Regions from separate parts of the Streptomyces sp. NPDC001828 genome, predicted to be linked through region 3. Evidence: riboswitches for the same ligand, from Rfam matches in the RefSeq annotation. Region 3 holds a riboswitch; each other region holds the start of a gene.
What was found. Region 3 has a riboswitch for thiamine pyrophosphate ahead of thiC (phosphomethylpyrimidine synthase ThiC). Riboswitches for the same ligand answer to the same signal wherever they lie in the genome.
Positions count from the first base shown of each region.

Region 1: linked by a shared signal. The riboswitch ahead of thiO (glycine oxidase ThiO) and the one ahead of thiC (phosphomethylpyrimidine synthase ThiC) in region 3 are both predicted to bind thiamine pyrophosphate.
Region 2: linked by a shared signal. The riboswitch ahead of ACFYZA_RS18780 (thiamine ABC transporter substrate binding subunit) and the one ahead of thiC (phosphomethylpyrimidine synthase ThiC) in region 3 are both predicted to bind thiamine pyrophosphate.

Region 1 is NZ_JBIATV010000002.1:952,612-962,061, reverse strand. Features, by position in the region: gene ACFYZA_RS11280 (phytoene desaturase family protein) at 1-1,103, shown strand, start outside; gene ACFYZA_RS11275 (hypothetical protein) at 1,129-1,959, opposite strand; gene metF (methylenetetrahydrofolate reductase [NAD(P)H]) at 2,022-2,939, opposite strand; gene thiE (thiamine phosphate synthase) at 3,070-3,726, opposite strand; gene ACFYZA_RS11260 (Rv2175c family DNA-binding protein) at 3,832-4,197, opposite strand; gene ACFYZA_RS11255 (NAD(P)/FAD-dependent oxidoreductase) at 4,500-5,723, opposite strand; TPP riboswitch at 5,843-5,955, shown strand; gene thiO (glycine oxidase ThiO) at 5,953-7,134, shown strand; gene thiS (sulfur carrier protein ThiS) at 7,131-7,331, shown strand; gene ACFYZA_RS11240 (thiazole synthase) at 7,334-8,128, shown strand; gene pknB (Stk1 family PASTA domain-containing Ser/Thr kinase) at 8,229-9,450, shown strand, end outside.
Region 2 is NZ_JBIATV010000006.1:74,441-83,890, forward strand. Features, by position in the region: gene ACFYZA_RS18760 (YidC/Oxa1 family membrane protein insertase) at 1-164, shown strand, start outside; gene ACFYZA_RS18765 (fumarylacetoacetate hydrolase family protein) at 298-1,155, shown strand; gene ACFYZA_RS18770 (ABC transporter ATP-binding protein) at 1,430-2,458, opposite strand; gene ACFYZA_RS18775 (ABC transporter permease) at 2,458-4,071, opposite strand; gene ACFYZA_RS18780 (thiamine ABC transporter substrate binding subunit) at 4,149-5,246, opposite strand; TPP riboswitch at 5,329-5,447, opposite strand; gene rlmN (23S rRNA (adenine(2503)-C(2))-methyltransferase RlmN) at 5,539-6,645, opposite strand; gene ACFYZA_RS18790 (phosphatidate cytidylyltransferase) at 6,736-7,842, opposite strand; gene frr (ribosome recycling factor) at 7,842-8,399, opposite strand; gene pyrH (UMP kinase) at 8,523-9,311, opposite strand.
Region 3 is NZ_JBIATV010000007.1:181,655-191,104, reverse strand. Features, by position in the region: gene ACFYZA_RS21145 (IclR family transcriptional regulator) at 55-825, shown strand; gene ACFYZA_RS21140 (SsgA family sporulation/cell division regulator) at 928-1,362, shown strand; gene ACFYZA_RS21135 (YibE/F family protein) at 1,367-2,710, opposite strand; TPP riboswitch at 2,782-2,916, shown strand; gene thiC (phosphomethylpyrimidine synthase ThiC) at 2,909-4,687, shown strand; gene ACFYZA_RS21125 (hypothetical protein) at 4,753-5,598, opposite strand; gene ACFYZA_RS21120 (metallophosphoesterase) at 5,772-6,938, opposite strand; gene ACFYZA_RS21115 (LacI family DNA-binding transcriptional regulator) at 7,190-8,323, opposite strand; gene hisC (histidinol-phosphate transaminase) at 8,732-9,450, shown strand, end outside.

The DNA.
Region 1 (9,450 bases), on a different contig from region 3:
GTACGCGCAGGCCCCTCCTGGAGGAGCCGCTGTGGCCCAACTGGGAGGTGCTGGCGCGCGAGCCCTACCCCGCCCCGAAGCAGCGCCGGCTCCTGCGCGCGCCCCGGCAGGCGGCCACGCTCGGCGAGGTCGCCGCGTGGGAGCTGGGCGGCGGCCGGCTCGGCACCCTCCTGGAGGGCTACGCGTTGGAGTACGGCCTCGATCCGGGGACGGCCCCGGCGGCCGCGGCCGTGCTGCCGTACATGGAGCAGACCTTCGGCAGCTGGTACGTGCGCGGCGGCATGCGGGAGCTGGCGCGCGCGGTGCACGAGCGGTGTCTGGCGCGCAAGGTCGGGTTCGTGTTCGGCGCCGAGGTGCGGCGGGTCGTCGAGAAGGACGGCCGGGCCGCCGGGGTCGAGCTGGCCGACGGCACGGTGGCGGAGGCGGAGCACGTGGTGTGCGGCGCCGATCCGCGCGGCCTCGAACGGATGCTGCCCGGAAGGGAGTTGTGGCAGGCGGGCAAGGTGCGTCCGGCCGTCGAGGCCCGGCCGAGCCGTTTCACGGTGCTGCTGGCGCTGCGCGGCGGCCGCCCCGCCGGCGCCGCGCACCGCACGGTGGTGCACTCGCCCAACGCCTCGGCCGAGGCCCGCGCGGGCTTCACCGGCCCGCACGACGCGCCGCCCACGGTCACGGTGCTGCGCCCGGACGACCCGGCGGTGCGGCCCGACGACGGCCACGAGGCGCTGACCCTGACGGCGACGGTCGCCCCGCACGGCCCGGTCGACTGGACGGACGAGGGCCTGGTGCGGCGGTACACGGACGATCTGCTGGCGGCCGCCGTGCGGGCCGTGCCCGATCTGCGCGAGCGGCTCCTCTGGCACGAGTCCCGCACCCCGGCGCACCTCGCGGAGGCGACCGGCGCCGTGGGCGGTTCGGTGTCGGCGCCCTCCCTGGCCGGGGCCGGGGCCGCGTTCCTTCACCCGTCCAACACCACCGCCCTGCCGGGGCTCCACCTCGCGGGCGGCTGGGCGCACCCGGGCGGCGGGCTCGCGCACACCGGGATGTCGGGCGCCCTCGTGACCGGGCTGATCGTGGAGGGGGACGACTTCCGGGGCTCGCGGTGAGCCCCGGGTCCGCCCCGGTCAACGCTCAGTAGCGGTAGGGCTGTTGCTCCGGGTGGTACGGCAGGTCGGGGTGGTTGGGGTCGTACGGCGGCTGGGCCTGCTGCTGGTCGTAGGGCACGTACTCGCCGTCGCGCTGCTGGGGCACCCAGACGCCGCCGGGCGGGGTGTCCGTCCCGTACTGCGCGGCCAGCGGGTCGGGGTAGGACTGCTGGCCGCCGAAGCTGTCGTAGCCGGTGTAAGTGCCGTACGCCTGGCCGCCGTTGCCGATGTACGGGTCCGAGTAGGCGGCGTACTGCTGCTGCCCGGCGCCCGTCTCGTCGTACTGCGGGGCGTAGGGGTCGGCGTACGGCTGCTGCGGGTCGTACTCGCCGTACGGGGGCTGCGCCTCGCCCTGCTGGGGCGCGCCGTAGATGCCGTACTGGCCGGTGTCGTCGGGCATCGGAAGCGGCTCGTAGACCGAATCGGGGTGCGCCGCCTGCCCGTTGGCGTCCAGGGGGCCGGCTTCCGGCGCCTCTTCGTACTGGAGGTCCGAGACCTCGAGGACCGGCTCCGCCGCGGGTGCGCCCCGGCGGCCCGCCTTGCGGCGGCGGCTGGCTCCGGGCCGGCCGCCGATCGCCCAGCCGGTGGAGAAGCCCTGCCGGAAGGAGAGGGTGACGTAGGCCTGCCCGACGGCGAAGGCGATCGCGCCCAGGATGATCACGAGGACGGACGGGACGAGGACGCCGACGACCACGCCCAGGAAGCCGGTGAAGGCGAGCAGCCGCCAGCGCAGCCGCGCCTTGTACTGCAGCAGCACCTCGCCGAGCAGCCACAGCGCGACGATTCCGAACGCGATGTAGAGGACCGTCCAGCCCATGTACGCCCCTCATTCTCCTGCCCCGGGTACAGCTGTCCCCTGACCCGGGTACCGGTTTCCGGCTACGCCTGCTGGTGCAGGCCGAGATTCTCGTAGATTTCGAGCGTCGCCGTGGAGTTGTTGAGGGTAATGAAGTGCAACCCGGGAACGCCATCGGCGAGCAGCCGCGAGCAGAACTCGGTGGCGAACTCGATGCCAATGGAGCGTACAGCGGCCGGATCGTCCTTGACCGCAAGCATCCGGTCCCTGAGGTCCTCGGGGAAGACCGCGGTGCTGAGTTGGGGCAGCCGCTCCAGCTGCTTCACGCTGGTCACGGGCAGGACCTCGGGGATGATCGGGGTCTCGCAGCCGGCCGCCACGACCCGGTCGCGCAGCCGCGAATAGTTCTCGGGCTCGAAGAACATCTGCGTGATGGCGTAGTCCGCGCCGGCGCGGCATTTGTCCACGAAGTTACGGATGTCGGAATCCCAGTCCGTGGAGCGGGGGTGCATCTCGGGGAAGGCCGCGACACCGACGCAGAAGTCGCCCGACTCCCGGATGAGCGAGACCAGTTCGGCCGCGTATGTCACACCCTGGGGGTGCTTGACCCACTCACCCATCGGGTCGCCCTTCGGGTCGCCGCGCACCGCGAGGATGTTGCGGATCCCGGCGTCGGCGTACTGGCCGACCGTGTGGCGCAGCTCGGCGACCGAGTGCCCGACGGCGGTGAGGTGGGCGACCGGCGTGAGGGTGGTGTCCTCGGCGATCTGCTGGGTGGCCTCGACGGTCCCGGTACGGGTGGTGCCGCCGGCCCCGTACGTGACGGAGACGAAGTCGGGGGCTACCGCTTCGACCCGGCGCAACGCGTTCCAGAGGTTCCGCTCGCCCTTCTCCGTCTTGGGCGCGTAGAACTCGAAGGAGTACGTGGTCTCGCCGGTCGCGAGCATGTCGCGCACGGTGCGTGCGCGATCAGTCCTGGTGGAAGCAGTGCCTAGGGCCATACTGGCAGGTTAGTCACGGGGGCCCGGCAGCCCAACCAAACCGGGGTTAAATGTCTCGATTGCCGGACTTCTGTCCACCCCTCGGACACCCATGGACACCCTCGGACGCACCTCCTCGGGCAAGGGGCCCTCAGCGGGCGCCGAGCCGCTCCCGGACCCGCTTGGCGAGGTCGGCGGCGGCCGCGGCCGGGTCGTCGGCCTCGGTGATCGCCCGCACCACGACGACGCGGTCCGCGCCCGCGTCCAGGACCTCGTCCAGGTTGGCCGCGTCGATCCCGCCGATCGCGAACCACGGACGGCCGGTGCCGAGCGAGGCCGTGTACCGCACCAGGTCGAGGCCGGGCGCGTGGCGGCCGGGCTTGGTGGGGGTGGGCCAGCAGGGGCCGGTGCAGAAGTAGTCCACGCCGGGCTCGACGGCGGCCGCGGCGGCCTCCGTCTCCGCGTGCGTGGAGCGGCCGATCAGGACGGTGTCGCCCAGGATCGCGCGGGCGGCGGGCACCGGCAGGTCGCCCTGGCCCAGGTGCAGCACGTCGGCGGCGATGGCGTGCGCCACGTCGGCCCGGTCGTTGACCGCGAGCAGCTTGCCGTGCCGGCGGCAGGCGTCCGCCAGGACGGCCAGGTGTTCCAGTTCCTCGGCGGCCTCCATGCCCTTGTCGCGCAGCTGCACGATGTCCACGCCGGACGCCAGCACGGCGTCGAGGAAGGCGGGCAGATCGCCCTGGCGCTTGCGCGCGTCGGTGCACAGGTAGAGCCGGGCGTCGGCGAGCTGCTCACGGGCCGTGGGCATGGAAGGTCCCCCGTTGTGTTCGTCTTCGGCCGGGCCGCGCGGTGTACGGCCGGGTGGACCGGACCGTACACCGCGCGGCTTTCGGCACTGTCGGGTGGGCTCGGCTCAGAGGGCGAGCGCCTGGGCGCGGCGCTTCACCTCCGTGCCGCGATTCTCGCTGAGGGCCTCGGCGGGGGTGCCGGGCAGCGACGGGTCCGGAGTGAAGAGCCACTCCAGCATCTCCTCGTCGGAGAAGCCGTCGTCCCTCAGCAGGGTCAGCGTCCCGGCCAGGCCCTTGACCACCTTGTCGGTGTCGATGAAGGCGGCGGGCACCTGGAGCGCCCTGTTCTCACCGCGGCGTACGGCGATGAGCTGGCCCTCCTTGACCAGCTGCCGTACGCGCGTCACCTCCACGTCCAGCATCTCCGCGATGTCGGGGAGGTAGAGCCAGGCGGGGACGAGAGCATCAATCTTTGCGTCAATCTCGGTCACGGTCCAAGCGTGCCACCTCGCACGGGCACTCGGTACCGGGGTGGTCCCTCGGGGGCTGTGCCCCCGGGCCCCTTCCTGGGGGCGGCGCCCCCAGGCCCCCTCTCGGGGCCGCGCCCCGGCCCCCTTCTGGGGGCGCTGCCCCCGGGCCCCCGCTCCTCAAGCGCCGGAGGGGCTTCATTCGGTTCTGGTGCGGACCGTGCTCGCTTCTCGCGCAGTTCCCCGCGCCCCCAACCTCCTTTCTGCTGCGGACCGTGCTCGCTTCTCGCGCAGTTCCCCGCGCCCCTGTAGGTGACCCGGCGGCCCTACGCCAGCGTCGTCGACTTCAGCGGGATCGACGGGTCCGCCAGCTTCGAGCGGTCCACCAAGGTGCCCGCGTCGATCAGTTTGCGGCCCTGGGCCAGGTCGCGGGGGCGGCCCACTGCCAGGACCGCCACCAGGGCGCCGTCCCTGAGCCAGCACACGGACCAGGGGGTCGAGGACGGGTCGCCCCGGTGGATCAGTTCGTCGGTGTCGGTGTGGTGGCCCGCGTACTGGACGAAGCGGCCGAACTGCTCGGACCAGAAGTACGGGACCGGGTCGTAGTCCGTGGGGGCCTCGCCCACGATGTCGGCGGCGACCGTGCGCGGGCCCTGAAGCGCGTTGTCCCAGTGGTGCACCAGCAGGCGCTCGCCGAAGCGGGCCGAGGGGAACGAGGCGCAGTCGCCCACCGCGTACACGTCGGGCAGCGAGGTGCGAAGCCGGGCGTCCGCCGTGACCGCGCCCTCCGGGCCGAGCGCGATGTCGGAGCCGGTCAGCCAGTCGGTCGAGGGGCGGGCGCCGATGCCGATGACGACCGCGTCGGCCGGCAGCCGGCGCCCGTCGGCGAGCAGCACCTCGCCCGGCACGACCGCCTGGACGCGGGCGCCGGTGAGGAGCTCGGCGCCGGACTCGGCGTACCAGCCGGTCATGGGGGCGGCGACCTCGGCGGGGAGCACCCCGGCCAGCGGGCGGTCGGCGGCCTCCACCACGGTGACCTCGCAGCCCGCGTCGCGCGCGGCCGTCGCGAACTCCGCGCCGATCCATCCGGCGCCCACCACCACGATCCGGTGCCGCTGGTCGAGGACCGGGCGCAGCCGGCGCGCGTCGTCGAGGGTGCGCAGGAGGTGGACGCCGGGCACCCCCTGGCTGCCGGGCAGGGTGAGCGGTTCGGCGCCGGTGGCGATGACGAGGGTGTCGTAGCCGACCTCGCCCGCCTCGGTCACCACCCGGTGCTCGTCGGGGCGCACCCCGGTGACTTCGAGGCCGAGGCGCAGGTCCACGCCGAGTGCCTCGAAGTCCACCTCGAAGGCCGAACCCTCGGCCTTGCCGAGCAGGACGGCCTTGGACAGCGGGGGGCGGTCGTAGGGCTGGTGGGGTTCGGCGCCGATGAGGGTGATGGCTCCGGTGAAGCCCTGTTCGCGCAGGGCCACCGCGGTCTGTACGCCGGCCATGCCCGCGCCGACGACGACCACGTGCCGCGCTTCGGATTGCGTCTGCTGTTCGCTCACCCGATCACCATAAGCAGCTGACTATTTGTCAGGTAAGGGGCCGGACCCCGCCGGACCCCCCTCGGGCACCCGGACGCTCCCTTACTGCGCGCTGGGGGCTCGGGCTATGGTGGCAGGCGTAAAGCACTCGCGGGAGCCCGGACGCACCGGGCTGAGAGGGAGGCTGGGCGGCCTCCGACCGTACGAACCTGATCCGGGTCATGCCGGCGAAGGGAGGGGCTGGACGCCCATGCGTTCTTCACACAACGGGCCCGGGAACGGGTCCGACGTCCTCGTGGTCGGGGGCGGCATCATCGGGCTCGTCACCGCCTGGCGGGCCGCCCAGCGCGGCCTGGCGGTCACGCTCGTCGACCCCGAGCCGGGCGGCGGGGCCGCCCAGGTCGCGGCCGGGATGCTCGCCGCCGTCACCGAACTCCACTACGGCGAGCAGACGCTGCTCGCCCTGAACGTCGAGTCCGCCCGGCGCTATCCGGCCTTCGCGGCCGAGCTGAGCGAGGTCACGGGCCTCGACACCGGCTACCGCGCCTGCGGCACCCTGGCCGTGGCGCTCGACTCCGACGACCGCGCCCATCTGCGCGATCTGCACGCCCTCCAGGCCGGCTGCGGCCTGGAGTCGGAGTGGCTCTCCGGGCGGGACTGCCGTCGCCTGGAGCCCATGCTCGCGCCCGGCGTGCGCGGCGGGCTCCGCGTGGACGGCGACCACCAGGTCGACCCGCGCCGCCTGGCCAAGGCCCTGGTCGCCGCCTGCACGCGGGCCGGGGTGCGCTTCGCGCACGGCTGGGCCGAGCGGCTCTCGGTGGTACGGGAGCGGGCGGCGGGAGTCGTCCTCGCGGACGGCACCGAGCTCGCGGCCGACCAGGTGGTGATTGCCGCGGGCAGCCTCAGCGGGCGTCTCGCGGGCGTACCGGACGAGCTGCTTCCGCCGGTGCGTCCGGTGAAGGGCCAGGTGCTGCGGCTCACCGTGCCGCCCGCCTACGCGCCGTTCCTGTCCCGGACCGTGCGGGCGGTGGTGCGGGGCAGCGACGTCTATCTCGTACCGCGCGAGAACGGCGAGCTGGTCGTCGGCGCCACCAGCGAGGAGCTCGGCTGGGACACCACGGTCACCGCCGGAGGGGTCTACCAACTGCTGCGCGACGCGCACGAGTTGGTGCCGGGGATCACCGAGCTGCCGCTCACCGAGACCCGCGCCGGGCTTCGTCCCGCCTCCCCCGACAACGCGCCGCTGCTCGGCCCGACCGCGCTGCCCGGGCTGCTGCTCGCCACCGGGCACTACCGCAACGGCGTGCTGCTCACCCCGGTCACCGGCGATGTCATGGCGCACACCCTGACCACCGGTCAACTGCCGGACGAGGCGCGCCCGTTCACCCCCCGACGCTTCACCTCCGCACCCTGGGAGCTGACGACCGCATGACCATCTCCGTCAACGGCGAGCCCCGCGCGCTCGCCTCCGGGACCACCCTCGACGCTCTCGTCGCCGCCCTCGCGCCGTCCCGGTCCGGGGTCGCCGCCGCCGTCAACGAGGCGGTCGTGCCGCGCAGCGCCTGGCCGACGACCACGCTCGACGACGGCGACCGCGTCGAGGTCCTCACCGCCGTGCAGGGGGGCTGACCATGGCCGACGACCTGCTGACCATCGCCGACACCACCTTCGAATCCCGCCTGATCATGGGCACCGGCGGGGCGCCGAGCCTCGACGTCATGGAACGGTCGCTCGCGGTGTCCGGCACCGAGCTGACCACGGTCGCGATGCGCCGCCTCGACCCGCGCGTGCAGGGCTCGGTGCTCTCCGTCCTCGACCGGCTCGGCATCCGGGTGCTGCCCAACACGGCGGGCTGCTTCACCGCGGGCGAGGCCGTGCTCACCGCGCGCCTCGCCCGCGAGGCGCTCGGCACGCACTGGGTGAAGCTGGAGGTCATCGCGGACGAGCGCACCCTGCTGCCCGACCCCATCGAACTCCTCGACGCCGCCGAGGTGTTGGTCGACGACGGGTTCACCGTGCTGCCGTACACCAACGACGACCCGGTCCTCGCGCGCAAGCTGGAGGACGTGGGATGCGCGGCGATCATGCCGCTCGGCTCCCCCATCGGCTCCGGGCTCGGCATCCGCAACCCGCACAACTTCGAGCTGATCGTGGACCGGGCGAACGTCCCGGTGATCCTCGACGCGGGCGCCGGCACCGCATCCGACGTGGCGCTCGCGATGGAGCTCGGCTGCGCCGCGGTGATGCTGGCCTCGGCGGTGACCCGGGCCCAGGAGCCGGTCCTGATGGCCGAGGCGATGCGGCACGCGGTGGAGGCGGGCCGGCTCGCCCACCGCGCGGGCCGCATCCCGCGCCGCCACTTCGCCGAGGCGTCCTCGGCGATGGCGGGGCGGGCGGTGCTCGACCCGGAGCGGCCCGCGTTCTAGCCGTGTTCCGGGGAGTTCCTCGTCACAGCTCGGCTTCAGTACGGCCCCCGGAACGCCCGCGGCGTGAAGGGGGCCGAGCGGCGCTCGTAAACTCTCCCCCGTGGATACGACCCTTCATGACCCCCTCGTCGGGCAGGTGCTCGACGGCCGCTACCGCGTCGACGCGCGCATCGCCGTCGGCGGTATGGCCACGGTCTACCGGGCCGTCGACACCCGCCTCGACCGCGTGCTCGCCCTCAAGGTGATGCACCCGGGCCTCGCCGCCGACGCCTCCTTCGTCGAGCGCTTCATCCGGGAGGCCAAGTCGGTCGCCCGGCTCGCGCACCCCAATGTGGTCGGCGTCTTCGACCAGGGGGCCCAGGACCAGTACGTGTACCTGGCGATGGAGTACATCGCGGGCTGCACCCTGCGCGATGTGCTGCGCGAGCGCGGCGCGCTCCAGCCGCGCGCGGCCCTCGACATCCTGGAGCCGGTGCTCGCGGCCCTGGGCGCCGCCCACCGGGCCGGGTTCGTGCACCGGGACATGAAGCCCGAGAACGTCCTGATCGGCGACGACGGCCGGGTCAAGGTCGCCGACTTCGGCCTGGTCAGGGCCGTGGACTCGGTGACGAGCACCACCGGCTCGGTGCTCGGCACGGTCTCCTACCTCGCCCCCGAGCAGATCGAGCACGGCACCGCGGACACCCGCGCCGACGTGTACGCGTGCGGTGTGGTGCTCTACGAAATGCTGACCGGCGCCAAGCCGCACGGCGGGGACACCCCCGCCCAGATCCTCTACGCCCACCTCCACGAGGGGATGCCCGCGCCCTCCGCGGCCGTGCCGGGCCTCGCCCTGGAGCTGGACGACCTGGTCGCCTCCGCGACCGCGCGCAACCCCGACGTCCGTCCGCACGACGCGGTGGCCCTGCTCGCCGAGACCCTGACGGCCCGCGCGGCCCTGGGCGACGCGCAGCTGGACGCCGTCCCGCCGGGCGCCCGCTCGGCCGCCGGCGAGTCCGGCGCCGAGGACCGTACGAGCGTGATCCCGCGCGCCCTGCCGACGCCGGTCCCCCCGGCCCCCGGGGCGCTGCCCGCCGACGCGGTGCCCGACCAGGGCGCCCACCGCACGACCCGGCTGAGGTCCGGCGACTCCGTCAACCGCACCAGCCGGCTGATCATGCCGCAGCGCGTCGAGGACGAGCCGGAGCGGCGCGGACCCCGCCGGGTGCGCGGCCGCCTGGACAGCCGGCGCGGTCTGATCGCGGTGGTGGCGGCGCTGCTCCTGATCCTCGGTGTCGGTGCGGGCGTCTGGTACATCAACTCCGGCCAGTTCACCCGGGTTC
Region 2 (9,450 bases), on a different contig from region 3:
AGTTCATGCCGCTGCTGTCCTTCGCGACCCTGTTCACCGTCGCCGTGGTGCCGCTCGCCGCCGCGCTCTACGTCGTGACCAGCACCACCTGGACCGCCGTCGAGCGGGCCTTCCTCTACCGGGACGTGCTGCCCGCGCCGGCCGCGCTGGCCGCCGCCGCATAGCACCCCGAACCCTGGTTACGGTCCAGTTTGTGAACGGGGTCTTGCGGACTGGACGTACACCTTGGAGGATCGGACGATCCTCCGATGGCCGCTACCCATCGGCCGGGCCCGGCTCGACCAAGGGAGACTGACCATGAAGCTGCTGCGCGTAGGCAACGCCGGTGAGGAGCGTCCGGCGCTGCTCGACGCCGACGGGACCCTGCGGGACCTGTCCGGCCTTGTGGGCGACATCGACGGCGCACTGCTCGCCGACGAGTTCGCCCTGGACCGGATACGTGCCGCGGCGGACACCGGCGTGCTGCCCGCGCTCGACGACGCCGGTGTGCGCGTCGGGCCGCCGGTGGGGCGGATCGGCAAGGTCGTGTGCATCGGGCTGAACTACCACGACCACGCCGAGGAGACGGGGGCGGCGATCCCGGCCGAGCCGGTCGTCTTCTTCAAGGCGGCGGACACGGTCGTCGGGCCGAACGACACGGTGCTCGTGCCGCGCCGCTCGGTGAAGACGGACTGGGAGGTCGAACTCGCCATCGTCATCGGCCGCACCGCGCGGTACGTGAGTGACGACGAGGACCCGCTGGCGTACGTCGCCGGGTACGCGGTGTCGCACGACGTGTCGGAGCGGGAGTTCCAGATCGAGCGTGGCGGCACGTGGGACAAGGGCAAGAACTGCGAGACGTTCAACCCGTTCGGGCCGTGGCTGGTCACCCGGGACGAGGTCCCGGACCCGCAGGCGCTCTCGCTCAAGCTCTGGGTCAACGGGGAGCTCCGGCAGGACGGGACGACGGCTCAGCAGATCTTCCCCGTCGCGGAGGTCGTCCGGTACGTCAGCCAGTTCATGACGCTGTACCCGGGGGACGTCATCAACACGGGTACGCCCGCGGGCGTGGCCATGGGGCAGCCCGAGCCCAAGCCGTACCTGCGGTCGGGGGACGTCGTGGAGCTGGAGGTGTCGGGGATGGGGCGGCAGCGGCAGGTGTTCAAGGACGCGTAGCGCCTCCGGCGGGGGTGGGGGGTTGGGGGGCTCGGGCCTGCGGCCCTTCGCCCCTTTTTGCCCCCCCCCCCCCCCCCCCCCCCCCCCCGCGGGGGGGGCCCCCCCCGGGGGGGGGGGGGCGGGGGGCCCCCCCCCCCCCCCCCCCCCGCCCCCCCCCCCCCCCCCCGCCCCCCCCCCCCCCCCCGCGGGGGGGGGGGGGGGGGGGGGGGGGGGGGGCCCCCCGGGGGGGGGGGGGCCCCCCCCCCCCCCGCACCCCGGACAGCCCGACAGCCCCCTACCCCTCCCCCTCCCCCAGCACCACGACCCCGCCCGCCGCGAAGGCGACCCCCACTCCGGAGCCGACCTCCGGCGCCCCCGCCAAGTCGCACTCGGCCTCGAGCAACGGCCCGTCGACCGGCCGCAGTTGGAGCGCCACATGGCTCCCCCGGAACGTGCGCGAGACGACCTCGCAGGCCAGGCCGTCGAGCGGGGGAACGAGACGGATGCCGCCGGGCCGGACCAGCAGGCGCACCTCGCCCCGCCGGGAGCCGGGAGGCACCGGCACCTTCCCCCAGGGGGTGGCCGCGACGGCCCCCGACACCGTCGCCGGCACCACGTTCTCGAAGCCGAGGAAGCGGGCCACGAACTCGGAGGCCGGATGCTGCCACACCTCCAGCGGCGTACCGCTCTGCGCGATGCGGCCGTCGCGCATCACCACGACCCGGTCGGCCAGCGCGAACGCCTCGCCCTGGTCATGGGTGACGGCGAGCACCGTCGTGCCCAACCGGCCGAAAAGGGCGCGGAGTTCGAGCACCAGACGCTCGCGCAGGGTGCGGTCCAGCTGGCCGAGCGGCTCGTCCAGCATGAGCAGGCGCGGCGAGGGCGCCAGCGCCCGGGCGAGGGCGACGCGCTGCTGCTCGCCGCCGGAGAGCGCGGCGACGGCCCGTCGCTCCGCGCCGGGAAGCCCGACCAGATCGAGCAACTCCTCGACCCGGCGCGCCTGTTCGGCCCGCGATGTCCCGCGCATGCGCAGCCCGAACGCCACGTTTCCGGCGACGTCGCGCTGCGGGAAGAGCTGGTGGTCCTGGAACATCAGGCCGAGCCCGCGCTTGTGCACGGGGACTCCGGCCTGGTCGGCGCCGCCGAGCAACACCCGTCCCGCGTCCAGGGGTTGGAGGCCCGCGACGACCCGCAGCAGGGTCGACTTGCCGCTGCCGCTGGGCCCCAGCACGCACACCGTCTCGTGGTCGGCGACCTCCAGATCGACCGCGTCGAGCGCGGCCCGCTGTCCGAACCGTACGGTCACACCGTCGAGCTTCAGCATCAGAACTCCCCGCTCCGGTCGGTCCGGATGCGTTCCAGGACGAGCAACGACACCGCGCACACCACCATCAGAATCGTGCTGAGGGCCATCGCCTGGCCGTAGTTGAGGTCGCCGGCCCGGCCGAGCAGGCGGGCCACCGCGACGGGCAGCGTCGGGTGGTCGGGCCGGGCGATGAAGACGGTCGCCCCGAACTCGCCGAGCGAGACCGCGAACGCGAAGCCCGCCGCGACCAGGAGTGCCCGGCGCACCAGCGGCAGGTCCACCTCGCGCCAGGCCCGCAGCGGGGACGCGCCTAGCACGGCCGCCGCCTCGCGCAGCCGTCCGTCCACCGCGCGCAGCACCGGCAGCATGATCCGTACGACGAAGGGCGTGCCCACGAGTGCCTGGGCGAGCGGCACCAGGATCCAGGAGGTCCTGAGGTCCAGCGGCGGTTTGTCGAGGGTGATCAGGAAGCCGAAGCCGACGGTCACGGCGGAGACGCCGAGCGGCAGCATCAGGAGCGCGTCGAAGCTGCGCATGAGGCGGCCGGTGCCGCGCCGGGCGAGGGCGGCCGCCGCGAGTCCGCCGACGACGAGCGCGATGGCGGTGGCGGCGAGCGCGTACTGGAGCGAGTTCCCGATCGCCTCGATGGGCGGCACCAGGAAGCTGCCGTTGTCACCGGCGGCCTGGAGCGCCCGGTAGTAGCCGAATCCGTAGCCGTCGGGGGTGTCGAGGGAGCGCTGGATCAGGACGCCCAAGGGCAGCAGGATCAGCAGCGCGACGACCACGAGGACCGAGGCGAGCAGGGTGCGCTGGGCGGCGCCGCGCGGCCGTCGTGCGGTCTGGGCGGGGTCGACGAGTCTGAGGGCGCTCTCGCGGCGGCGCACCGTCCAGGCGTGCACGGCGAGGATCAGACCGACCGCCGCGAACTGCACGATCGTCAGGACGGCCGCGGTCGGCAGGTCGAGGAGTTCGGCGGTCTGGCGGTAGATCTCCACTTCGAGGGTGGAGAAGGTGGGGCCGCCCAGGATCTGCACGACGCCGAAGGAGGTGAAGGTGAAGAGGAAGACCATGAGGGCGGCCGCGGCGACGGCGGGGCCGAGCGCGGGCAGCGTGACCTTGCGCCAGGCCGCGAGGCGGGACGCGCCGAGGACGCGGGCCGCTTCCTCCTGGCGCGGATCCAGCTGGGACCACAGGCCGCCGACGGTGCGTACGACGACCGCGTAGTTGAAGAAGACGTGCGCGAGCAGGATCGCCCACACCGTGGTGTCCAGGCGTACGCCCCACAGCTGGTCGAGCAGCCCGCCACGGCCGAGCAGAGCCAGGAACGCGGTGCCCACGACGACGGTCGGCAGCACGAACGGCACGGTGACCGCGGCCCGCAGGAGCTGTTTGCCGGGGAAGTCGAGGCGGGCGAAGACATAGGCGCCGGGCAGCGCGATCACGAGGGTGAGCGCGGTGGAGGCGAGCGCCTGCCAGGTGGTGAACCACAGGACGTGCGCGATGTCCGGGTCGGCGAGCACCTCGGTGATCCGGCCGAACTGCCAGGCGCCGTCCGCCTTGAGCCCGCGGCCGACGATGGCGGCCACGGGCCAGGCGAAGAACAGCGCGAAGAACGCGAGCGGCAGTGCCATGAGGCCGAACCGCACGCCGCCGCGGCGCAGCGCACCGCGCCGCGCCGCGTTTGCCCGCGCTCGGCCCGGGGGGCGTTCTACTTCAGGACGAGCGAGGACCACGTCTTGACCCACTGGTCACGGTTCTTGGCGATCTTGTCGGGGGCGACGGTCGTCGACTCCGTGATCTTCGTGCCGAACTTGGTGAACTCCGCGGGCAGCGCCGCGTCCTTGGCGACCGGGTCCACGAACATCTGGAGCGGCATGTCCTCCTGGAACTTCTTGGAGATCAGGAAGTCGAGGAGCGCCTTGCCGCCGGTCTCGTTCTTGGCGCCCTTGAGCAGGCCCGCGAACTCGGTCTGGCGGAAGCAGGTGCCGGTGGCGACGCCGGTGGGGGCTTCGGCCGGCTTCGGGTCGGCGTAGATCACCTCGGCGGGCGGGCTGGAGGCGTAGGAGACGACCAGCGGGCGGTCGCCCTCGGCCTTCTTGCCGCCGGCCGAGCCGGAGAAGTCCGTGTTGTAGGCCTGCTCCCAGCCGTCGACGACCTTGACGCCGTTGGCCTTCAGCTTCTTCCAGTAGTCCTGCCAGCCGTCGTCGCCGTACTTGGCGACCGAGCCGAGCATGAAGCCGAGCCCCGGGGACGAGGTCGCCACGTTCTCCGTGACGAGCAGGTCCTTGTACTCGGGCTTGATCAGGTCGTCGAAGGATTGCGGGGGGCTGAGCTTCTTGTCCGCGAAGTACTTCTTGTCGTAGTTGACGCAGATGTCGCCGGTGTCGATGGGCGTGACCCGGTGCTTGTCCTTGTCCAGCTGGACGTCGGCGGGCACCCGGTCCAGGCCCTTGGCCTCGTACGGGGTGAAGATGCCGTTGTCGAGGGCGCGCGAGAGCAGGGTGTTGTCGACGCCGAAGAACACGTCGCCGCGCGGAGAGCCCTTGGTGAGGATCTCCTGGTTGAGGGCGGCGCCCGCGTCCCCGCTCTTGAGGACCTTGACGGTGTATCCGGTCTCGGCGGTGAACGCCTTGAGCACCGGGTCGGAGGCGTTGAACGAGTCGTGGCTGACGAGCGTCACGGTCTTGCCGCCGGACCCACTGGCCGAGCCGGACGCCTTGCCGTCCGAGCCGCCGCAGGCCGCCAGCGTGGTGACCCCGAGGGCGGCGGCGAGAGCGCCGGCCGCGAGCCTCTTGGTACTGCGCATTTCTTCATTCCTCCTGGAGATGACCAGGAAGAGACGCGGCCCTGCCCGCACGACACGAGGTCGTGCGGGCAGGGCGCAACAGCTTGAGTAATCGCCGAACTTCCTACCCCGAATGACCGGGGCAAGGTTCAGAGGGTCTGCGGTCCGTATCCCTTGCGGGTACCGCACTCTCAGCGCTGTGGCGCTCCCCTGTCGGAATATGCAGATGTTTCCAGCCAGGTTACACGGGGCCCCTGACATGGCCCCGACCGTTCTGCCCTTCGGACTGCGGCGCTGCCGGGCCCGCTCGGGACTACCGCTCGGAGGCGGCGAGCTGCCCGCAGGCCCCGTCGATCTCCTGGCCGCGGGTGTCGCGGACGGTGACGGGCACGCCGTGGGCCGCGATGGCCTCGACGAACGCCTTCTCGTCCTCGGGCCGCGAGGCCGTCCACTTGGAGCCCGGCGTCGGGTTCAGCGGGATCAGGTTGACGTGGACCCGCTTGCCCTTGAGGAGCCGGCCGAGCAGATCGCCGCGCCACGCCTGGTCGTTGATGTCGCGGATGAGGGCGTACTCGATGGAGATGCGGCGCCCGGACTTCTCGGCGTACTCCCACGCGGCGTCGAGGACCTCGCGGACCTTCCAGCGGGTGTTGACCGGGACGAGGGTGTCGCGCAGCTCGTCGTCAGGGGCGTGCAGGCTCACCGCGAGGCGGCACTTGAAGCCCTCGTCGGCGAAGCGGTGCATGGCCGGCACCAGGCCCACGGTGGAGACGGTGATACCGCGCTGGGACAGGCCGAGGCCGTCCGGCTCGGGGTCGGTGAGGCGGCGGATCGCGCCGACGACCCGCTTGTAGTTGGCGAGCGGCTCGCCCATGCCCATGAAGACGATGTTGGACAGGCGTGCCGGGCCGCCCGGCACCTCGCCGTCGCGCAGCGCGCGCATGCCGTCGACGATCTGGTGCACGATCTCGGCGGTCGACAGGTTGCGGTCCAGGCCCGCCTGGCCGGTGGCACAGAACGGGCAGTTCATACCGCAGCCGGCCTGCGAGGAGATGCACATCGTCACCCGGTCCGGGTAGCGCATCAGGACGGACTCGACGAGGGTCCCGTCGTGCAGCTTCCACAGCGTCTTGCGGGTGGTGTCGTCGTCGCAGGAGATGTGCCGCACGACGGACATGAGGTCGGGCAGCAGCTCCTCCTGGAGCCGGCCGCGCGCGGCGAGCGGGATGTCGGTCCACTCCGCCGGGTCGTGGGCGTACCGCGCGAAGTAGTGCTGCGAGAGCTGCTTGGCGCGGAACGGCTTCTCGCCGATCGCGGCGACGGCTTCCTTGCGCTCGGCGGGCGAGAGGTCGGCGAGGTGCCGCGGCGGCTTCTTGGCTCCGCGGGGGGCGACGAAAGTGAGTTCTCCGGGCTTGGGCATGGTTCCTCAAGTGTCTCAGACGTACGGAAAAGGGCTCGCCGTCCTGTGGACGAGGAGCCCTCACCGTTCAAAGCGATAAGAAAACGCAGGTCAGCCAGTTCCTACGAACACCGCCAACAGCAGCCACACCACTGGAGCCGTGGGCAGCAGGGAGTCGAGGCGGTCCATGATGCCGCCGTGGCCGGGCAGCAGGGTGCCCATGTCCTTGATGCCGAGGTCCCGCTTGATCATCGACTCGCCGAGGTCGCCGAGGGTGGCGCTGGCGGCGACCGCGAGGCCGAGCAGCAGGCCCTGCCACCAGGTGCCGTCGTCGATCAGGAACTCCATGCACAGGGCGCCCGCGACCATCGCGAAGGACACCGCGCCGAACAGGCCCTCGCGGGTCTTTCCGGGGCTGATGCGCGGCGCCAGCTTGTGCTTGCCGAAGCGCCAGCCGATCGCGTACGCGCCCGTGTCGCTGACCACGGTCAGGAGCAGGAAGGTGAGCACCCGCCAGGGGCCGTCGTCCGCGGTGAGCAGCATCGCCACGAACGTGGCGAGGAACGGCACGTAGAACGCGGCGAAGACGCCCGCGGTGACGTCCCGCAGGTAGTTCTCGGGCGGCTCGGTCATCCGCCACACGAGCACCGCGAGCGAGGTGAGCGCCATCGCCACCCACGCGCCCTCGGCGCCGCTGACGTACCCGGCGACGACCATCGCCGCGCCGCCGACGGCGAGCGGCACCAGGGGCGCCTTGATCTGCTTGCGTTCCTGGAGGCGACTGGTCAGCTCCCACAGTCCGACGACCACGGCGACCGCGACGACCCCCACGAAGACGGCCTTCACGATGAACAGCGACGCGAGGACGACCGCGCCGAGGCCGACACCGACCCCTATCGCGGACCGCAGGTCGCGGCCCGCCTTCTTCTTCTCCGGCTGGGCGGGCACGGGCGGCACGGGCGGAGGGCTTGCCATGGGCTCCTGCGGCGTCTCGTCGCGGAAGTCAGGGCCGCCCGGCAGAGCGGCCCCCAGATCACGTTCGCGGTCTTCGGCGCCTCTGCCGGTGTCGGGCACGACGGGCATCGGCTGTGTCCGTGACACGGGCGGGGCGTCATACGCATCGTATGCAGGCCCCGCCGGGAACGCCCCCTGGGAAGGCCCCTCGGGGGTTCCCCAGTATTCGGGTCTCGGCGGAGCCCCCCAGGAAGAGTCGTTCATCAGACCTCGAGCAGCTCGGCTTCCTTGTGCTTGAGCAGCTCGTCGACCTGCGCCACGTACTTGGCGGTGGTGTCGTCGAGCTCCTTCTCCGCGCGACGGACCTCGTCCTCGCCGGACTCCTTGTCCTTGACGAGCTTGTCGAGGGCGTCCTTGGCCTTGCGGCGCACGGCGCGGATCGACACCTTGGAGTCCTCGGCCTTGGTGCGCGCGACCTTGATGTAGTCCTTGCGGCGCTCCTCGGTCAGCTCCGGGAAGTTCACGCGGATGATGCTGCCGTCGTTGCTGGGGTTGACGCCCAGGTCCGAGTCGCGGATGGCCTGCTCGATGTTGCGCAGCGCGCTCTTGTCGAACGGCGTCACGACCGCCATGCGCGGCTCCGGCACGGAGAACGAGGCGAGCTGGTTGATCGGCGTCAGCGCGCCGTAGTAGTCCGCCACGATCTTGTTGAACATCGCCGGGTGCGCACGGCCGGTGCGGATCGCGGCGAAGTCCTCCTTGGCGACCACGACGGCCTTCTCCATCTTCTCCTCGGCCTCGAGGAGGGTTTCTTCGATCACCACTTGCTCCTGCATGTCTTGGATGGGCCGGGAGTTCTCAGTGCGACCTGAGCCTTGGGCCCTGGATAACCAGCGTCTTTCCCTGCACGGTGTCCGACCGGCAGGGGATTGTCCATCCCCCGGTCAGGCCCGGGTGCCCTGGTCGCTCACGAGCGTGCCGATCTTCTCACCCTTGACGGCGCGCGCGATGTTGCCGGCCGTCAGGAGCTCGAAGACGAGGATCGGGAGGTTGTTGTCGCGGCACAGGGTGATCGCGGTCATGTCGGCGACCTTCAGGTCCCGGGTGATGACCTCGCCGTACTCGAGGGCGTCGAACTTCACCGCGTCCGGGTTGGAACGGGGGTCGGAGTCGTAGACCCCGTCCACTCCGTTCTTGCCCATCAGCATGGCCTCGGCGTCGATCTCCAGGGCGCGCTGGGCGGCGGTGGTGTCGGTGGAGAAGTACGGCATGCCCATGCCGGCGCCGAAGATCACGACGCGGCCCTTCTCCAGGTGGCGTACGGCCCGCAGCGGGATGTACGGCTCGGCGACCTGACCCATCGTGATGGCGGTCTGGACGCGCGAGTCGATGCCCTCCTTCTCCAGGAAGTCCTGGAGGGCGAGGCAGTTCATGACCGTGCCGAGCATGCCCATGTAGTCCGAGCGGGCCCGGTCCATGCCGCGCTGCTGGAGCTCGGCGCCCCGGAAGAAGTTGCCCCCGCCGATGACGACGGCGATCTGCGCGCCGTCCCGGACGACTGCGGCGATCTCGCGGGCGATGTTGTGCACGACGTCGGGGTCGACACCGAGCCCCCCACCGCCGGCGAACGCCTCACCGGAAAGCTTCAGCATGAAGCGCCCGGCCACCTTGCCGTCATCGCGCTTGTGGTCGGCCGAGTGATCGGCCTTGGCGGCGTCCGCGCCCTGATTCATGGGGATCTCCTCGTGCACATACGAAGAAGGCCATTGCCGGTGGGTACTCGTAGTCCCTAGCGGCAATGGCCTCCTCGTCAGATCTGCGGTCGTCCGTCGCGTGCGCGGACGACTGCCTCAGACCCTAGCGGGGTCTAGT
Region 3 (9,450 bases):
GGGGTGGCCCCCGCGGGCGGGCGCGTTGCCCGTCGGCACGCCTGGGGGTGACCTGTGGCCACGGCTTCGAATGCCGCCGTCCCTACCCTGATCGGCTCGGTCCAGCGGGCCCTTCGCCTGCTGGAGGCTGTCGGGTCCCATCGGGACGGCGCCCCTGCCAAACAGCTGGCGCGCGAGGCGGGGCTGCCGCTGCCGACCGCGTACCACCTGCTGCGGACCCTGACTCACGAGGGCTATCTGCGGCGCGAGAACGGGGTGTTCGTGTTCGGACCGGCGGCCGAGCGGCTGGCCGACGGCGGAGCACTGCAGAATCGTCGCAGCAAGATCGCCGACTCCCTGGTGCGCTGGCGGGACTCCATCGGGGTGCCCGTCTACTTCGCCGTCTATCGCGAGGGCGAGATCGAGATCGCCGGGGTCGCCGACACCCCCGCCGCGCCCGCCGTCGAGGAGTGGGCCGACTTCCGCGAGACCGGGCATGCCCACGCGATCGGCCAGTGCCTGCTCAGCCAGCTCGACGAGCGCACCCGCGAGGACTACCTGGACCGGCATCCGGTCGAGGCCATCACGCCCTTCACCGTGCGGGACCGCCGCAGCCTTCTGGAGCGGCTGGCGGCTACGGAGCGTATGCAACCCGTGATCGAACGGCAGGAGTACGCGCTGGGTACGGTCTGCGCGGCGATCCCCATCACGGCTGGTTCCAGTGCCGCCACCATGGCCATTTCCGTACCCCTTCACCAGGAAGAACGCCTGATTCCGGCCATCGAGCAGCTACGTGGGGAAGTGGGCGGCCTGTTCAGTTCCCTGGCGCTCTCTATCAGTATCTGAAATATCACTCCTTGTGATCTGTTTGGGCTTCCAGCACGATTACGTCAAGAGGGCCATGCGGGATCATTCCTGGCCAGTTCCGGCTAGAGCGGGGTACGTGCGGTGCGTGAATCGGTTCAGGCAGAAGTGATGATGAGCTTCCTCGTCTCCGAGGAGCTTTCCTTCCGGATCCCGGTGGAGCTGAAGTACGAGGCGACGGACCCCTATGCGGTGCGCATGACCTTCCACCTTCCCGGCGACGCGCCTGTGACCTGGGCTTTCGGTCGGGAGTTGCTGCTCGACGGCATCAACGGGGCGACCGGGGACGGCGATGTGAGGATCGAGCCCACTGAGCCCGAGGAGCTCTCGGACGTACGCATCCGGCTCCAAGTGGGTGCCGATGCCGCCCTGTTCCGGGCGGGTGCGGCGCCGCTCGTCGCCTTCCTCGACCGCACCGACAAGCTCGTACCGCTGGGTCAGGAGTGGACGCTCGGAGACTTCGACGAACACCTGGAGGACGCGCTCGGGCGCATCCTCGCCGAGGAGAACGCGGGCTGATCCCCTACTTCTTGCGGCGGTGGCCGCCTCCGCCGCGAGTTGCGCCCACGCGCGGCGCGGTGGCCGCCGGCCCCGGCCGGTCGGCGGAGACCACCAGGGCGGCGAGCGCCGTGGTCAGCGGCACCGAGGCGACGAGGCCGATCGAGCCGACCAGGGTGCGGACGATCTCCTCGGCGACGAGCTCGCTGTTGGCCACCGTGCCCACGCTGCTCTGGGCGATCGAGAACAGCAGCAGCAGGGGCAGGGCGGCGCCCGCGTAGGCGAGCACCAGGGTGTTGACCACCGACGCGATGTGGTCGCGGCCGATCCGGATGCCCGCCCGGTACAGGCCGCGCGGGCCCATGGTCGGGTTCGCCTCGTGCAGTTCCCACACCGCCGACGTCTGCGTGACCGTCACGTCGTCGAGCACGCCGAGCGAGCCGATGATGACGCCGGCGAGCAGCAGCCCTGACATGTCGATGTTCGGGTAGAGGCCGTGGATCAGACCCGTGTTGTCGTCGGTGTTGCCGGTGAGCGAGGCCCAGCCGATGAAGAGCGAGCCGAGCAGCCCGATCAGCATCAGCGAGACCAGGGTGCCGAGGACGGCGACGGAGGTGCGCGCGGACAGGCCGTGGCACATGTAGAGCGCGATCAGCATGATGGCGCTCGCCCCGACCACCGCTACCAGCAGCGGATTGGAGCCCTGCAACACCGCCGGAAGGATGAACAGGGTCAGCACGGCGAAGGAGACCACCAGGGCGACCAGCGCCATCACCCCGCGCAGCCGTCCGACGGCCACCACCGCGAGCGCGAAGATCCCGGCGAGCAGCGCCATCGGGAACCGGCGGTTCACATCGGTCACCGAATACTGCAGGTCGTGGGGTGCGTCGGGGGCGTACGCGACGATCACGCCCTGGCCCGTGTGCAGCTGGCGCGGGGAGTCGGGCTGGACGATCTCGGTGAAGGTGCGACCCTTCTCCTTGCCCGAGGTGACCTCGACCGTGGCCTTCTTGCACAGGCGCTGTTCGGCGGTCCTGGCCCGCTGGCTCTCGGCGGTGGAGGTGTCACCGTTCGACGGAGCCTGACCGGCGTTGACCGTTTTGCAGTCGACTTCGTCGACTTTGATGACCTTGGCCTGCTGCGTCTGACGGTCGAAGCCGACACCGGTGCGCTGGTGCGGCGGGGCGCCCCCTGGCCAGAGCACCACGAGACCCACAAGTACCGCTGTGGAGAAGGGAATCAGCACGGCGGCGATGACCTTGCGGAGGTGCTTGGAGACGGGGGCGGCGGGCCCGTGCGCGTGGGAGTGGCCGTGCCCGTGGCCGTTTCCGCCGTGCTGGTGCGGAGAGTGCGGTTCTGGTGAGGTCACCGCACGATCATCGCAAGAACAGAGGGGGCCCTCTGTTCAGCGCGCCAGTGATGACGCTAGCGTGGTGACACCTTTGCACACGCGGGAGCTCGGAGCACCGGGCTGAGAGGGCGCTGAAAACCGTACGAACCGTACGGAAGAGGCTGCGCCGACCGCCGAACCTGTTACCGGGTAATGCCGGCGTAGGGAGTAGGTCTCATGACCATTCAGGACGCACGCACGCCTGCCTCCAGCACAGCGGAGAGCGGGAAGTCCATCGGCTGGCACAAGGGGTACGTGGAGGGATCGCGCCCCGATCTCAAGGTGCCGGTCCGTCAGGTGCACCTCACCAACGGCAAGGCCGTGACGCTGTACGACACCTCGGGCCCGTACACCGACCCGGGCGTCGAGACCGACGTCCGCCGAGGTCTCGCCCCGCTCCGCGAGAACTGGATCATCGGGCGCGGCGACACCGAGGAGTACGCGGGCCGGCCGGTCCGCCCCGAGGACGACGGCATCAAGCACACCTCGCCGCGCGGCGGGCTCAAGAACCTCGACGCGGTCTTCCCCGGCCGCCCGCGCCAGCCCCGCCGGGGCCGTGGCGGCCAGGCCGTCACCCAGCTCGCGTACGCCCGCCGGGGCGAGATCACCCCGGAGATGGAGTACGTCGCGATCCGCGAGAACGTCTCTCCCGAGGTCGTCCGCGAGGAGATCGCGGCGGGCCGCGCCGTGCTGCCCGCCAACATCAACCACCCCGAGATCGAGCCGATGATCATCGGCAAGCGGTTCCTGGTGAAGGTCAACGCCAACATCGGGAACTCCGCGGTCACCTCCTCCATTGAGGAAGAGGTCGACAAGATGACGTGGGCCACGCAATGGGGCGCGGACACGGTCATGGACCTCTCCACGGGCCGCAACATCCACACCACCCGCGAGTGGGTGCTGCGCAACTCCCCCGTCCCCATCGGCACGGTGCCGCTCTACCAGGCGCTGGAGAAGGTCGACGGCCGTGCCGAGGAGCTGACCTGGGACATCTACAAGGACACGGTCATCGAGCAGGCCGAACAGGGCGTCGACTACATGACGGTCCACGCCGGCGTGCTGCTGCGCTACGTTCCGCTGACCGCCCGCCGCAAGACCGGCATCGTCTCGCGCGGCGGCTCGATCATGGCGGCCTGGTGCCTGGCGCACCACAAGGAGTCCTTCCTGTACGAGAACTTCGAGGAGCTCTGCGAGATCCTCGCGGCCTACGACGTGACGTACTCGCTGGGCGACGGCCTGCGGCCCGGCTCCATCGCGGACGCCAACGACGAGGCGCAGTTCGCCGAGTTGCGCACGCTCGGGGAACTCAACACGATCGCCAAGCGTCACAACGTACAGACGATGATCGAGGGCCCGGGACACGTCCCGATGCACAAGATCAAGGAGAACATCGATCTGCAGCAGGAGATCTGCGAAGAGGCCCCGTTCTACACCCTGGGGCCGCTGACCACCGATGTGGCGCCCGCCTACGACCACATCACCTCCGGCATCGGTGCGGCGATGATCGCCTGGTGGGGCACCGCGATGCTCTGCTACGTCACGCCCAAGGAGCACCTCGGCCTGCCCAACCGTGACGACGTGAAGACCGGCGTCATCACGTACAAGATCGCCGCCCACGCGGCGGACCTGGCCAAGGGGCACCCGGGCGCGCAGGAGTGGGACGACGCGCTCTCGGACGCCCGGTTCGAGTTCCGCTGGGAGGACCAGTTCAACCTGGCCCTCGACCCGGACACCGCCCGGGAGTTCCACGACGAGACGCTGCCCGCGGAGCCGGCCAAGACCGCGCACTTCTGCTCGATGTGCGGTCCGAAGTTCTGCTCGATGAAGATCTCCCAGGACATCCGGCGCGAGCACGGCGGCGACCTGAAGTCCGACGAGATCGAGGCCGGAATGGCGGAGAAGTCCAAGGAGTTCGCGGACGCGGGCAACCGGGTCTACCTGCCGATCGCCGACTGAGGCGATGCGGCCCTCGCGCTGCCCCGGGAGCGGACCGCTCCCGGGCGCGGCGTGCGCCCGCCGGATCAGTCCGGCTGGTGCTCGGGTCCGCCGAAGTCGGGGCTGGTGAAGTCCGGGCTGGTGAAGCCCGCGTGGCGGGTGGGGGAGCCGCCCTCGTCCGGGCTGTCGAAGCCCGGGCGGTCGTAGCCCAGCGTGGGAATGCGGCCGATCGGGCGGCGTGGCGCGGGGGCGCTGGGATCGACGCTCGGATCGGCGAGCGCGTCGCGCAGGAACGGGTAGATGCCGCGCTCCAACAGGGCGTGGCGCCAGGCCTCGCGGGCGCGGGCGAGCTCCTGGGTGCGTTCGTCCGGGGCGTCCGCCTCGCTGTCCTGGTCGATGGCCACGACCTGGGTCGCGCCGTTGCGCACGGCGGTGATCAGCAGTCCGACGGCGGCGGCGAGTATCGCGGCGGCGGTCAGCGCGCCGAAGAACCAGCCGGCCGTCAACATGGTGTCGGCGAAGGCGGGTTGGGGCCTCAGCATCTTCAGGATGTAGCCGACCAGCAGGAATATCGCGGCCGCGGTGCCCGCGAGCACCGGGGCGAGGACCGCGACGACGGCGCCGACGCCCGCGCCCGAGGGCTCGAGGACGGTGCCCTCGGCGGCTGTCAGAACGGAGTCGTGCGCGGTGGATCCGGCGTGCGCGCGCAGCTCTTCGCGCGCCTGGACGTAGTGCTCGTACTCGGCGGCCGCCCGCTCGGTGACGAACGTGCCGGCGGCTAGCACCATGGTGCGCAGCTGCACGGCGTTCAGGCGATCGCCGATCCCGGACAGCTCGGGCCGTTCATGCGCGGTGCGCAGTGCCTCGTCGAGAATCCGCTCGAACTCCGGGCGGTCCTCGGTGAGCAGGTGCGGAGCGCTGTTCATGTGCATCCCCCGATGCTCCGTAGGGCCGGGATGCCCGCCTGAGGAACGGGCAGTTGGGCGGAAACGGAGGAGAGCCTGCTACGGATAACCCGATGGTAGAGCCGCTACGGCACGGGGTGACAGGGTGTTTCCGGAAATGGCATACCCGGCGCTTTGCTGAACGCCTTCCCGGTCAACCGTCAGTCATGCAAAGGGAGTTGCTGGACCAGCAGCTTTCCGGCCATGGTCACTCCGCCGTCCATGGCAATGGCGAGACCGTCGGCGTACACGTGCGGGCCCTCGACCACCGGGCGCGAGTCCTCCTCGCCGTCCTCGGTGCCGACCTCGCCGAGCAGATACGGAATGGGGCTGTGGCCGTGCACCACGCGCTGCCCGCCGTACGCCGAGAGCAGCTCGCGGGCGGCCTGCGGGCCCGACTCGTCGCGGAAGGCGAACCGCTTGGTGAACTTGCGGAACAGGTCCCAGCACTCGTCGGCGTCGCCCCGGTTGAGGATGGCGTGGACGGTGTCGTTGACCGCCTCGATGGAGTCGCCGTACTCCAGATAGGCGGTCGTGTCGGAGTGCATCAGCAGGTGGTCGTCCTCCTGCTCGATCGCGTCGAGCCGTGACATCCACTGCAGGTGTACGTCCTGGAGCCGGTCCATGTCGGCCTTCTGGCCGCCGTTGAGCAGCCAGGCGGCCTGGAAGGTGGCGGTGCCCGCACCGGAGTTGACCGGGGTGTCGGCGAACCGCTTGGCGCCGATGAGCAGCAGCTCGTGGTTGCCCATGAGCGCCTTGCAGTAGCCGCCGGCGGCCGCGGCCTCGGCGGAGAGCCGCATGACCAGGTCGATGACGCCGATGCCGTCGGGGCCTCTGTCGGTGAAGTCGCCGAGGAACCAGAGCCGGGCGGTGCCCGCCGCCCAGTTGCCGGACTCGTCGATGAGGCCCTGGGCCCGCAGCGCGCCCAGGAGTTCGTCGAGGTAGCCGTGGACGTCGCCCACGACGTACAGCGGGCCGGGGCCCTCGGGGGTCCCGGCGGCGAGGGGCTCGACCGTCGGCAGCTTGACCGTGTCGCCGCGCTGGATCACCGGGAGGTCGCGGGCCGTCGGCGTGTAGCCGTCCGGCTCGTCACCCGAATAGGTGGCCGCGTCGGGCGCCGGCGGAGGAGTGACGGGCGCGGGCGACTCCGGATGGCCGGCGGGCGGCTGCTGGTGGAAGAGCGGCACCGCGGGCTCCGGTCGTGCGGCCGGTTCCTCCGGCGGTGGCACGGGGGTCTGTTGCGCATACGGCGGCACCCGGAAGTCACGCAACGTCTCCGTCCGCACGGGTCCCTGACCGGCCCCCTGAGTCATCGACCCCTCCACCACCGTCGCGCCGCCGTACACCCTGGGAGCCGCCAGGTCGGGCGGGGATCCGTGGTGTCGTGCGCCCATCATAGGAATGCGCCTCATGCTGTGTGACGCACCAGGGGTGGTCAATCCGGGTGCGAGCGGTGTTCGCGGGTGGTTATGTCCGCAATCTGGTGGTCTAGTCCAGGCTGATGCCTGCTATTCGTCCCTGCGATTGGGACAGGGCTGTGTCCGATGCCGGACGGCTGGGGCCGCCGTCCGGCCGGAGTTCACTCCTTGCCCGGGCCCGGCTGGTTGTCCTTGGCCGGCGATCGGGGCGGGCTGACCGTGGTGCGCGGGGGCCTTCGCTGGGAGGAGGTGCGCACGATCAGTTCGGTCGGTATCACCTGCTCGATCGGATGACCGTTGTCGATCCCTTCGATCGCGTCGATGAGCAACTGAACGACGGCCGTGCCGATGCGGCGCGGTTTGAGCGAGAGCGTGGTGATGGGCGGTTCGGTGGTCGCGTACACGGTGGACTCGCTGCAGCACACGAGCAGCAGGTCCTCGGGCACGCGCAGCCCGTAGCGCCGGGCGGCGGCGAGCAGATCGGTGCCGTTGGGGTCGAAGAGTCCGTAGACGGCGTCGGGCCGGTCCGGACGGGCGAGCAGCCGGTCGGCCGCGACGGCGCCCGCACAGGGGTCGTGTGCCGGGTAGGACTCGTACACGGGGTCCTGGCCGACGCGTTCGCACCAGCTCAGATAGGCCTCGGTGGAGAGCCGGGTGTAGGTGTCGGTGGTGGTTCCGGTGAGCAGGCCGATCCGGCGGGCGCCGGCGGCGGCGAGGTGGTCGAGCAGATCGAGTACGGCGGCCTCGTGGTCGTTGTCCACCCAGGCCGTGACGGGCAGGCTGCCCGCCGGGCGGCCGTCGGAGACGACCGGAAGTCCCTGGCGTACGAGTTCGGTGACGACGGGGTCCTGGTCGGAGGGGTCGATCACGACGGTGCCGTCGAGAGCGACGTTCGACCAGACGTCCGCGGGGCTGCGGCGTGAGGTGGCGGGCAGGATGACGAGGGCGTAGCCGCGCGCCAGCGCTGCGGACGTCGCCGCTCTGGCCATCTCGGCGAAGTAGGCGAATTCGGTGAAGGTGAAAGGTTCATCCCCGTACGTCGTCACGGTCAGGCCGATGAGGCCCGACTTGCCGGTACGGAGCGTGCGGGCCGCTGCGGATGGGCGGTAGCCCAGCCGGTCTGCGACCTCGCGGACGTGGCGGCGGGTGGCGTCGGGGAGCCGGCCCTTGCCGTTGAGCGCGTCGGAGACGGTCGTGATGGAGACACCGGCGGCGGCGGCTACGTCCCGAATACCTGCCCGCCCCAGCCGGCGACCGGTCGACCGGCTCACCTGGTGCTTCCCTGCTGCTGTCATGGCCAGCCGATAGTAGGGCGATGACGGATGGTTGGCCCGGGTGCATATGCACGCGTTGACAGGCACGTTTCTGCATGATCATAAAGGATCAACGGCCTTGTTATGCAAGGGAGTTGGGCGGTATCGCGTCATGGTGAAGCTTGTCGACCCGTGGGCGGCTGCCGACTGTCCGATGTTTCGAAGAGGTCTCAACTCACCTTCACGGGTGACGCGCGCCAGGGCGCGAGCCACCGGCGTGCGCCGTGAACAGGAGCGCTCCCCCCTCCCGGCACGCCCGCCGGGAACCGGTCCCCGTCCCCTATTCGCAGGGAAGCCGAATCCTCATAAGGTGAGGAGCATTGGATGTGTACGGAGCTGTCCGCGGTGGCGGGCGCGGCATCCGTACGGAACGGTCGAGGAGGACCTGCGGTGAGCGAGACGAGCCCCAAGCTGCGCGCCGAGCTGGACGGCATCCCCACCTACAAGCCGGGCAAGCCCGCAGCTTCCGACGGGCCGGTCGCCTACAAGCTGTCCTCGAACGAGAACCCCTACCCGCCGCTTCCGGGCGTGATGGAGAGTGCGGTCGCGGCCGCGGGGAACTTCAACCGCTACCCCGACATGGCGTGCACCGGCCTGATGAACGAGCTGGCCGACCGGTTCGGCGTCCCCCTCACGCACCTGGCCACCGGCACGGGCTCGGTGGGGGTGGCCCAGTCGCTGATCCAGTCCACGTCCGGCCCCGGTGACGAGGTCATGTACGCCTGGCGCTCCTTCGAGGCGTACCCGATCATCACCCAGATCAGTGGAGCGACCTCGGTCCGGGTGCCGCTGACCCCGGGTGACGTGCACGACCTGGACGCGATGGCCGACGCGATCACCGACCGGACCCGGCTGATCTTCGTCTGCAACCCGAACAACCCGACCGGCACCGTGGTGCGCCGGGCCGAGCTCGAGGGCTTCCTCGACCGGGTGCCCTCCGATGTCCTGGTCGTCCTGGACGAGGCCTACCGGGAGTTCATCCGGGACGCCGAGGTGCCGGACGGCATCGAGATCTACCGCGACCGCCCGAACGTGGCCGTCCTGCGCACCTTCTCCAAGGCGTACGGGCTCGCCGGTCTGCGGGTCGGCTTCGCGGTGGCCCACGAGCC